DNA from 2 places in the Streptomyces sp. NPDC001717 genome. Region 2 is predicted to be linked to the other one. Evidence: riboswitches for the same ligand, from Rfam matches in the RefSeq annotation. Region 2 holds a riboswitch; the other holds the start of a gene.
What was found. Region 2 has a riboswitch for cyclic di-AMP ahead of ACFYZL_RS24455 (transglycosylase family protein). Riboswitches for the same ligand answer to the same signal wherever they lie in the genome.
Positions count from the first base shown of each region.

Region 1: linked by a shared signal. The riboswitch ahead of ACFYZL_RS08650 (peptidoglycan DD-metalloendopeptidase family protein) and the one ahead of ACFYZL_RS24455 (transglycosylase family protein) in region 2 are both predicted to bind cyclic di-AMP.

Region 1 is NZ_JBIAUK010000003.1:287,568-292,387, forward strand. It holds gene hpnH (adenosyl-hopene transferase HpnH) at 1-794, shown strand, start outside; gene ACFYZL_RS08640 (aspartate aminotransferase family protein) at 791-2,194, shown strand; gene ACFYZL_RS08645 (tyrosine-protein phosphatase) at 2,274-3,065, opposite strand; cyclic di-AMP (ydaO/yuaA leader) riboswitch at 3,357-3,561, shown strand; gene ACFYZL_RS08650 (peptidoglycan DD-metalloendopeptidase family protein) at 3,566-4,531, shown strand; gene ACFYZL_RS08655 (SGNH/GDSL hydrolase family protein) at 4,695-4,820, shown strand, end outside.
Region 2 is NZ_JBIAUK010000016.1:78,578-83,397, reverse strand. It holds gene eno (phosphopyruvate hydratase) at 1-2, opposite strand, end outside; gene ACFYZL_RS24455 (transglycosylase family protein) at 278-970, opposite strand; cyclic di-AMP (ydaO/yuaA leader) riboswitch at 973-1,143, opposite strand; gene ACFYZL_RS24450 (transglycosylase family protein) at 1,420-2,460, opposite strand; gene ACFYZL_RS24445 (cytochrome P450) at 2,564-3,868, opposite strand; gene ACFYZL_RS24440 (globin domain-containing protein) at 3,990-4,820, shown strand, end outside.

The sequences.
Region 1 (4,820 bases), on a different contig from region 2:
GCGGCGAACCCTTGATGCACCCGCAGATCCACGAGATCGTCCGACAGTTGGTGGCTAAGCGGAAGTACGTCTTCCTCTGCACGAACGCGATGCTGCTGCGCAAGAAGATCGAGAAGTTCAGGCCTTCGCCCTATTTCGCCTTCGCCGTGCACATCGACGGCCTGCGCGAGCGGCACGACGAGTCCGTGGCCAAGGAAGGCGTCTTCGACGAGGCGGTCGCGGCCATCAAGGAGGCGAAGAGGCGCGGATTCCGGGTGACCACGAACTCCACCTTCTTCAACACCGACACCCCGCAGACCGTCATCGAGGTCCTCAACTACCTCAATGACGATCTCCAGGTCGACGAGATGATGATCTCGCCCGCCTACGCGTACGAAAAGGCGCCCGACCAGGAGCACTTCCTGGGCGTCGAACAGACCCGCGAACTCTTCAGGAAGGCCTTCGCGGGCGGTAACCGTCGGCGGTGGCGGCTCAACCACTCCCCGCTCTTCCTGGACTTCCTCGAAGGAAAGGCCGATTTCCCCTGCACGGCCTGGGCCATTCCGAATTACTCCCTCTTCGGCTGGCAGCGCCCCTGCTATCTGATGAGCGACGGCTACGTTCCCACCTACCGGGAACTGATCGAGGACACCGACTGGAGCAAGTACGGCCGCGGCAAGGACCCGCGCTGCGCCAACTGCATGGCGCACTGCGGCTACGAGCCCACCGCCGTCCTCGCCACCATGGGTTCGCTCAAGGAATCCCTCCGCGCGGCCCGCGAGACGGTCGGCGGCAACCGGGACCGGTCGGCATGACGGCGGCGTCGCCCGGGGGGAAGGGCTTCGACCTCGGAGCCCTGCTGGCGGCGCGCGGGGCGGAGCGGTACGAGCTGCACGCGCGGCACCTCAACCACCAACTGCCCCGGATGCTGCACACCATCGGCTTCGACAAGGTCTACGAGCGGGCCGAGGGCGCCCACTTCTGGGACGCCGAGGGCAACGACTACCTGGACATGCTGGCCGGCTTCGGGGTGATGGGCCTGGGCCGCCACCACCCCGTCGTACGCCGCGCCCTGCACGACGTGCTGGACGCCCAGCTCGCCGACCTGACCCGCTTCGACTGCCAGCCGCTGCCCGGCCTGCTGGCCGAGAAGCTGCTCTCGTACAGCCCCCACCTGGACCGGGTCTTCTTCGGCAACAGCGGCACCGAGGCCGTGGAGACCGCCCTGAAGTTCGCCCGGTACGCCACCGGGCGAACGAGGATCCTCTACTGCGACCACGCCTTCCACGGGCTGACCACGGGTTCGTTGTCGGTCAACGGGGAGAGCGGCTTCCGCGACGGCTTCGCCCCGCTGCTCCCCGACACCGGGATCGCGCTGGGGGACCTGGCCGCCCTGGAGCGCGAGCTGCGCAAGGGCGACGTGGCCGCCCTCGTCGTCGAACCGATCCAGGGCAAGGGGGTCCTCGCGGCCCCGCCCGGATTCCTGCCCGCCGCGCAGGAGCTGCTGCACCGGCACAAGGCGCTGCTGATCGCGGACGAGGTGCAGACCGGGCTGGGACGTACCGGGGACTTCTACGCCTACCAGCACGAGCCGGGCGTGGAGCCGGACCTGGTGTGCGTGGCCAAGGCGCTGTCGGGCGGCTACGTGCCGGTCGGCGCGACCCTGGGCAAGGACTGGATCTTCAAGAAGGTCTACTCCTCCATGGACCGGGTGCTCGTGCACTCCGCGAGCTTCGGCTCCAACGCGCAGGCGATGGCCGCCGGTCTCGCGGTGCTCTCGGTCATGGAGGACGAGGAGGTCGTGGCCAACGCCCGGGCGATGGGCGACCTGCTGCGCGGGCGGCTGGCCGCGCTCGTGGACGAGTACGAACTGCTCCACGAGGTCCGCGGGCGCGGGCTGATGATCGGCATCGAGTTCGGCCGGCCGTCCTCGCTCGGGCTGCGCAGCCGCTGGACGATGCTCCAGGCGGCCCGCAAGGGGCTCTTCGCGCAGATGGTCGTGGTGCCGCTGCTCCAGAAGCACCGGATCCTCACCCAGGTCTCCGGGGACCACCTGGAGGTGATCAAGCTCATCCCGCCGCTCATCGTGGACGAGCACGACGTCGACCGGTTCGTCGGGGCCTTCCGCGCGGTCATGGACGAGGCGCACGGCGGGTCGGGTCTCATGTGGGACTTCGGCAGGACCCTGGTCAAGCAGGCGGTCGGCAACCGCTGACCGCGGGACGGGGGACCGTCGGGGAGGGGGCGGACGAGGAGGGGAGCGCGCCCGGCGCGCTCCCCTCCTCGTCCGCATGTCAGTCGAGCAACCGCTCGCGCAGCCGGCTCCGGGTCTCGGGCGCGAGTCCGAGCCCCTGCTCCAGGTAGCGGTCCACGCCGCCCCAGGTCTCCTCGATGGTGTCGAAGGCCCCGAGCAGGTATTCGGCGCGGGCGTCGAAGAGCGGGGCGAGCAGCTCCATCACCTCGGGGGAGCGTGCCTCGGGGGAGTCGTCGCTCCGGCGGACCCGGTAGCGACGGTGCGGGGCGTTCGACTCCAGGTAGTCCGCGACGATCGCCTCGCGCTCGACGCCCAGCGCGAGCAGGGTGACGGCGATCGACAGACCGGCCCGGTCCTTGCCGGCGGCACAGTGCATGAGCGCCGGGACGCTGTCCTCGGCGAGCGCGTGCAGGACCCGGCCGTGCTCCGGCGTACGGCTCTTGATCATCACCCGGTACGAGTTCGCCATCCGGGCCGCCGCCTTGCCGTCGCCCAGGATCGAGCGGAGCTGTGCGAGATCGCCGTCGCGGACCATCTTCCAGAACTCCCGGCCGTCGGCCGGATCCGAGAGGGGGATGTTGACGTTCCGCACGCCGGGCAGTTCCACGTCAGGGCCCTCCAGCGCGTGGTCGGCGCCGTTGCGGAAGTCGAAGACGGTGTGGAGGCCGAGCGAACCGAGGAACTCCGTATCGGTTTCAGTGGCATGCGCCAGATGTCCGCTTCGGAACAGTCGTCCTGTCTTGACCCTTCGTCCATCAGAAGTCGGCAATCCGCCCACATCGCGGAAATTGCGCACTCCGGACAGTTCCGGCTCCTGTATCTGCTGGGTCAAGGGAACTCCTCCGCTTCGTGGTGCTGCTCGTGGGTGCTCTGTCCGAATTACACTACTTGGCGACAACTTGCCATAAGTGGAGGCGAGATCGGGCGCGTCCCCGTGAGCCAGATCATACGGTGACCGTGAGTGCCTGATCACGAAAGCCGAATGCCCGCGTCGGAGGGGTTGTTGACGGGCGGGAATGGACGGAGGGTGACCGGCATTCCCCCGGTTTCCCGTTCCTGTGATTCCGTCAGGAAATTCGCGGCTTGTTCGGCGCGTCCTTTTGGGATTACGTTCGCGACCGATCCGGGTGGATCGCCGAATCCTGCCGCCGCCCGGAAACCGCACCCGACCATTCACGCGCGGCAGGAGCGGGGGAACCAGGTAAGCCGCTGTCCCGGAACTCCACCCGGGACGGCTAGGGGTGAAGCCGTACATGTTCCGTTCATGTACTGCCGGACATCTCCAGTCCGAACCCGACAGCTCACCTCGCAGGCGCCGGAGAGGAATTCGCCATGCCTGCAAAGGGTAAGCACCGCCGCCCCAAGTCCCTTTCGATACCGCGCGGCTTCGCCGTCGCCGGCACCGGTGGTGCGGCCCTCGCGCTGCCCCTGATGGGTGCGGCCGGTGCCCACGCGGCCGGCGCCCCGGCCGCCGCGACGACGGCCCGGACCGCCGTTGCCCCCGTCGCGGCCCCGCAGGTCTCCGCCCCGCTCCGGGCCGAGGCCGGCGCGCCGACCGTCTACACGGTCGTGCCGGGCGACTACCTCTCCAAGATCGCCGCCGAGCGCAACCTGGACGGCGGCTGGCAGCGGCTGTACGCCGACAACCGCGAGGCGGTCGGGACCAACCCCGATCTGATCCGTCCCGGTCTGAAGCTGAACCTCGGCGGTGCGGGCGAGGCGGCGGCTCCGGCGGGACCGGCTCCGGAAACCGCACCGAAGACCGCGCCCCGGACCGGGCACGAGGCGGCTCCGAAGGCCGCTGCGCAGACCGGTCCGCAGGCGGCCGAGCAGGCCGCTCCGGCGCAGCGGGAGACCGCGGCCGAGGCCCCGCCGGCCAAGACGTCGGCCTCCGGATTCGTGGCCCCGCTCGCCAGTACCGGGATCTCCACCCAGTACAAGGTCGCGGGCAGCATGTGGTCCTCCGGCTACCACACCGGTGTCGACTTCATCGCGAGCTCCGGCACCACCGTCCGGGCCGTCGGCGCGGGCACCGTCGTCTCCGCCGGCTGGGGCGGCGCGTACGGCAACGAGGTCGTCATCCGCCACGCGGACGGCAACTACTCGCAGTACGGCCACCTCTCCTCGCTGGCCGTCTCGGTCGGCCAGAGCGTCACCGCCGGCCAGACCATCGGCCTGTCCGGTTCCACCGGCAACTCGACCGGCCCGCACCTGCACTTCGAGATCCGCACGGGCCCGTCCTACGGCTCCGACATCGACCCGCTGGGCTACCTCCGCGCGAAGGGCGTCAGCATCTGACGGCAGCCGCCGCCGGAGCACGAGCACGCGTGAGGCCGGGACCCGAGGGGGGTCCCGGCCTCACGTGTACGTATTCCTTACCTCCCGGGTGGTAAAGATCACGGCCCGTCAACCCCTCATTACGTTGGCGTAGGTTGGTTACGAGAGTGAAGGATGTCGTCTCGTGGCAGCGACGACGACGAAACTCAAGACCATCGGCTCGTACGCGGCGATCGGGGACAGCTTCACCGAGGGCGTGGGGGACCCGGGACCCGGGGACACTTATCTCGGCTGGGCGGACCGGCTCGCC
Region 2 (4,820 bases):
ATCTCCTTCTGGGATGTGACGCTGGGTGTGCGGCGGCATGTCAGGCCGTGGGACGGCCTTGCCGCTTAGAGCCTAACCGGATCCGGGCACTCGGCCCGCCGACCGCCCGGGTCCTGGGACGAAAAAGGGCCCGAATACCCCCGTTCCAGGACATACGTCTCTGAAGGAAGGGGTCTTGGCCGCGCACACAGCACCGCCCGGCGCGTGGAGGGGAAGGCGCGCCGGGCGGTGTGGCTGTTACGTGTGGTGAAGACGCCTGCGGCTATTGCCGCATTGTTCAGCTGAGCTTCAGCTTCTGACCCGGGAAGATCAGGTCGGCGTCGGACACGGTGTCCTTGTTCAGCTCGAAGAGCTTCTCCCAGCCGCCCTTGACGCCGTTGGCATCGGCGATGGCACCCAGGGTGTCGCCGGCCTTGACCTCGTACGAGCCGTTGCCCGTCTTCGGGGCCTCGGTGCGCTCGGAGCGGGTGGTCGGGGCCGGGGTCTCGGAGCGCTTGGTCTCCGTCTTCTTCGGCTCGACCTTCTTGGTCTCGGTCTTCTTCGGCTGGGTCTTCTTGGTCTCGACCTTCGGGGTCTCGGTCGAGCCGCCGGTGTAGGACGAGTTCGACAGGCCCACGCCGCAGGACGGCCAGGCGCCCTTGCCCTGGCCCTTGAGGACCTTCTCGGCGATGGCTATCTGCTGGGACTTCGAGGCCTGGTTGGCCTGCGGGGCGTACGACTTGCCGCCGTACGCGGCCCAGGTGGAGGAAGAGAACTGCAGGCCGCCGTAGTAGCCGTTGCCCGTGTTGATGGACCAGTTTCCGCCGGACTCGCACTGGGCGACGCGGTCCCACTCGCTCGCGGTGGCGGCGCTCGCGGTGCCCGCGGCCATCAGGGGCGCGGCGACGACGGCACCGGCGACACCGGCCAGCGTGGCGATGCGGACGGCCTTGGTGGCGCGACGGTGCTTGCCCTTGCCGGAAAGCAGCATGACGTTCTCCTCACCGACGCCTACGAGGTGAGCTGTCGGGTTCGGGCGAGTGAGTTGCCCGGCCGTGCGACCTTGCGCACGTCTTGACCCCTAGCCGGTTGTGACCGTCTCTCAACGGCCGCGCCCGGCACCTACCTTGGTTCCCCCGCTCCTGCCTTCGGCGCTTGACGCGACGACTGTTCCCCCCGTCCGCCGGCAGGATTCGGCGATGCGGTCGAAGGAGCCCGCGGTGGCGGGCGATTCAGAAGGTAGGCAGGTCTCTCCCCGATGTTCAACGCGCGACATCGGGGAGAAACGGCCCCTACTTGCGCCCTTCTCGGGGGTGTTTGCGCAGGTGAGGACGGGGTTTGCGCAAGCCCCGAGGCGGGACACGCCAGTTGACCGGAAGAGACACATGTCTCACTTACAGAAAACAGACAATCAACTCGTACCGGTCGACCGAAGTGCCCTTACTGTCCGGATAGATCCAGGTTCTGTCCCGGCTTGATCAAGTTGGCGTCCCCGCCGATGACCTGCTCATTGGCCTTGTAAAGGGCGCCCCAGCCGCCCTTGACGCCCTTGGCATCCGCGATGGCCGTCAGACTGTCGCCCGACTTCACGGTGTACGTGGGCTCCGACGCGGCATCAGACGCCCCGGGAGTCTCGGTGGCGGGCGCGCCGCGGTGCTTGCCCGTGCCGTCGGCGGGCGTGACGGGCGGTGCGGTCGAGGCGTCAGGCGCCGTGGGGATGCCCGGGTTGGCCGGGTCGGCCGGGTTCACCGGGGGCAGGCTCGGGTCGGCCGGCGTGGTCGTGGGAGGCGCCGTCGGGGAGCCCGGGTCGGCAGGCTTGCCCGAGTTGCCCTGACCGCCCTTGTTGTCCTGGTTGCCCTGGTCGCCCGGGTTGTTCGGGTTGCCCGGAGTCTTCGGCTCGTCAATCGGGAGGTCGGCCGGGGGCATGACGGGCAGTCCGAGGTTCGGTCCGAGCGGGCCGTCGGCGATCCCCGGGGTCGGGGCCCCGAAGTCGGTGGACGGCGGCACGGCTCCGGAGGGCGGCACGACGTCGTCCGGGCGCGAGGGCGTGGGCTTGACGCTGCCGTGGCTGCCGGGCTGTCCGGGGTCGACCACCGCGGCGGGGCCCTGCGCGTCCAGCCCGGCGGGCGCGGCGCACATCGGCCACGCCTGCGGGCCCTTCGCCGCGAGCACCCGCTCGGCGATGGCGATCTGCTGGGAACGGCTGGCGAGGTCGGCCCGCTCGGCGAACTCGAGCCCACCGGCCTCCCGCCACTCCTCCTGGGTGAACTGGAGCCCGCCGTAGGCACCGCTGCCGAAGTTGGCGCTCCAGCTGCCGCCGCTCTCGCATTCGGCGACCTTGTCCCACGTGGAGGTGTCGGCCGCGCTCGCGCCGGTGGCGGCGAGCAGCGGCAGGGCCAGCGCGGAGCCGGTGACTCCGGCAGTGACGACTATCGCGGGCACCTGACGGGGGCGTCTGTGGCGGCCGTTCCCGGAACGCATGAGGCTGCACCTTTCGCATAACGGCTGGGTAACGGCAGAACCTAGCCTCACTCGAACGCATGTCACAAGTTCGCTCGGGAACTGACGTCAGGTCAGGCGCCCCTCAGATGTTCGGGACTGCGAAGCGAACCGGAAGAGTGCGCAGGCCACGCATGATGAGTCCGCCGCGCCAGCGCAGCTCTTCGGGCGGAACGGCGAGTTCCAGATCCGGCAGACGCGTCAGCAAACTCGCGAGCGCGGTCTGTCCTTCGAGTCGCGCGAGCGGAGCACCCAGGCAGTAGTGGATGCCGTGCCCGTAGCCGAGGTGCTGATTGTCACTCCGGGAGAGGTCCAGGGTGTCCGGGTCGGCGAACCGCTCGGGGTCCCGGTCGGCCGCCGCGAGGACGACCAGGACCGGGTCGCCGGCCGCGATCCGCTCGCCGCCGAGGGTCATCGCCTCGGTGGCGAACCGCCACGTCGCCAGCTCCACCGGGCCGTCGTAGCGCAGGAGTTCCTCGATCCCGGTCTCCAGCAGGCCGCTCTCTCCGGCGGCGAGGGAGGCCTGGAGGCGCTCGCGCTGGTCGGGGTTCACGAAGAGGGCGTGCAGTCCGTTGCCGATCAGGTTGACCGTGGTTTCGAAACCGGCGAAAAGCAGGATGAAAGCCATCGCGGTGGCCTCGGCCTCCGTGAGGTGGTCGCCGTGGTCGCTCGCCCGGATCAGGTCGGAGATGAGGTCATTGCCCAGATCATTCCGCTTTCGGTGGATCAGTTCCCCGAGATAGGTGCGCATCTGCTTCACCGAACGGGCGACCCCGCCGCGCGGACCGCCGCCGTGCCGGATCATCATCCCGGCCCAGTCGCGGAAGTCGTCCTGGTCCTCGCGCGGTACGCCGAGCATCTCGCAGATGGCGTAGATGGGGAGGGGGAAGGCGAACTCGTGGATGAGGTCGGCCTCCCCGTCGCGGTCGGCCCCCGCCTTTTCGACGATCTTGTCGATGAGGTGGTCGGTGATCTCCTGGACCCGCGGGGTGAACTCGGCGACCCGGCGCGGGGTGAACGCCTTCGACACCAGCCGCCGCAGCCGGGTGTGGTCCGGCGGGTCGATGTTGAGCAGGTGCGTCATCAGCTCCGCCTTGCGCTCCCCCGGGATCCCCGTCTTCCCCTTGGCGTGCGCGGGCTCCGCGTGGTGCGCCGGGTTCTTGCTGAGCCGCTGGTCCGCGAGGGCCTGACGGGCATCGGAGTACCTGGTGACCAGCCAGGCCTCGACCCCACTGGGAAGCTTGGTGCGGTGCACCGGGGAGTGCTCGCGCAGCCAGGCGTAGGCCGGGTACGGATCGGTCGCGAACTCCCAGTCGAAGAGGGTCGGCCCCTCGGTGGAAGAGGTGTCGGCGGGAACGTCTGCGGGGGCTGCGGGAGTCTGCTCGTGCACCCGACGACCGTATCCCGCCTCCCACCCGTCATCCCATATGGCCCGTTCGTCGCGGCTGTCCGTAGATGGCCCTCCGCTTGACCTCGCGCACTTTGGCGTTCCTACTTTCGGTTCTGTGGACGTGAGGATCTTGAAAAGCAGTTTCGCGGTGGTGGAGAGACGGGCCGAGCACGCGGTCAAGTTCTTCTACTCCCACCTCTTCTGGCACAACCCCGGACTCCGTGAGCTCTTCCCGGCCTCCTTCGAAGACATGGAAAGACAACGGGACCGGCTCTTCGCCGCGCTCACGCACGTGATCGCCCACCTGGAGAACGACACCCTCGTCCCCTATCTACGCGACCTGGGGCGCGACCACCGCAAGTTCCTGGTCGAGCCCCGGCACTACGCGGCCGTCGGCTCCAGCCTGCTCGCCGCGCTCGCCGAGACCTCCGGCGACGCCTGGACCACGCGGACGGAGAAGGCGTGGGTCGAGGCCTACCAGGTGATCGCCGACGCGATGATGGCCGGCGCCGCCGCCAGCGAGGACCCGCCGTGGTGGGACGCGGAGGTCGTGCGGCACCTGCAGTACGGAGAGGACATCGGCGTGCTCACCCTCCAGCCCCGGATCCCCTTCCCCTATCTCCCCGGCCAGTACACGAGCGTGAGCAGCGAACGGGTCCCGACGACCTGGCGCACGTACTCCATGGGCAACGCACCCCGCCCCGACGGCACCGTCGACCTGCACGTCAGCCGGATCGACCGCGGCCGCCTCAGCCCCTGCCTGGTCCGGGACACCCGGCCGGGCGACGTGCTGCGCCTCGCCGCGGCCGGCGGACGGATGACCTTCCGCCGCGAGGACCGGCCGGCCAGCCTCATTGCCGCCGGCACCGGCTGGGCGCCGGTGCGGGCCATGCTGGAGGAACTCACGGAGCACCCTCCCGATCAGGACGTGCGGCTGTTCGTCGTGGCGCGG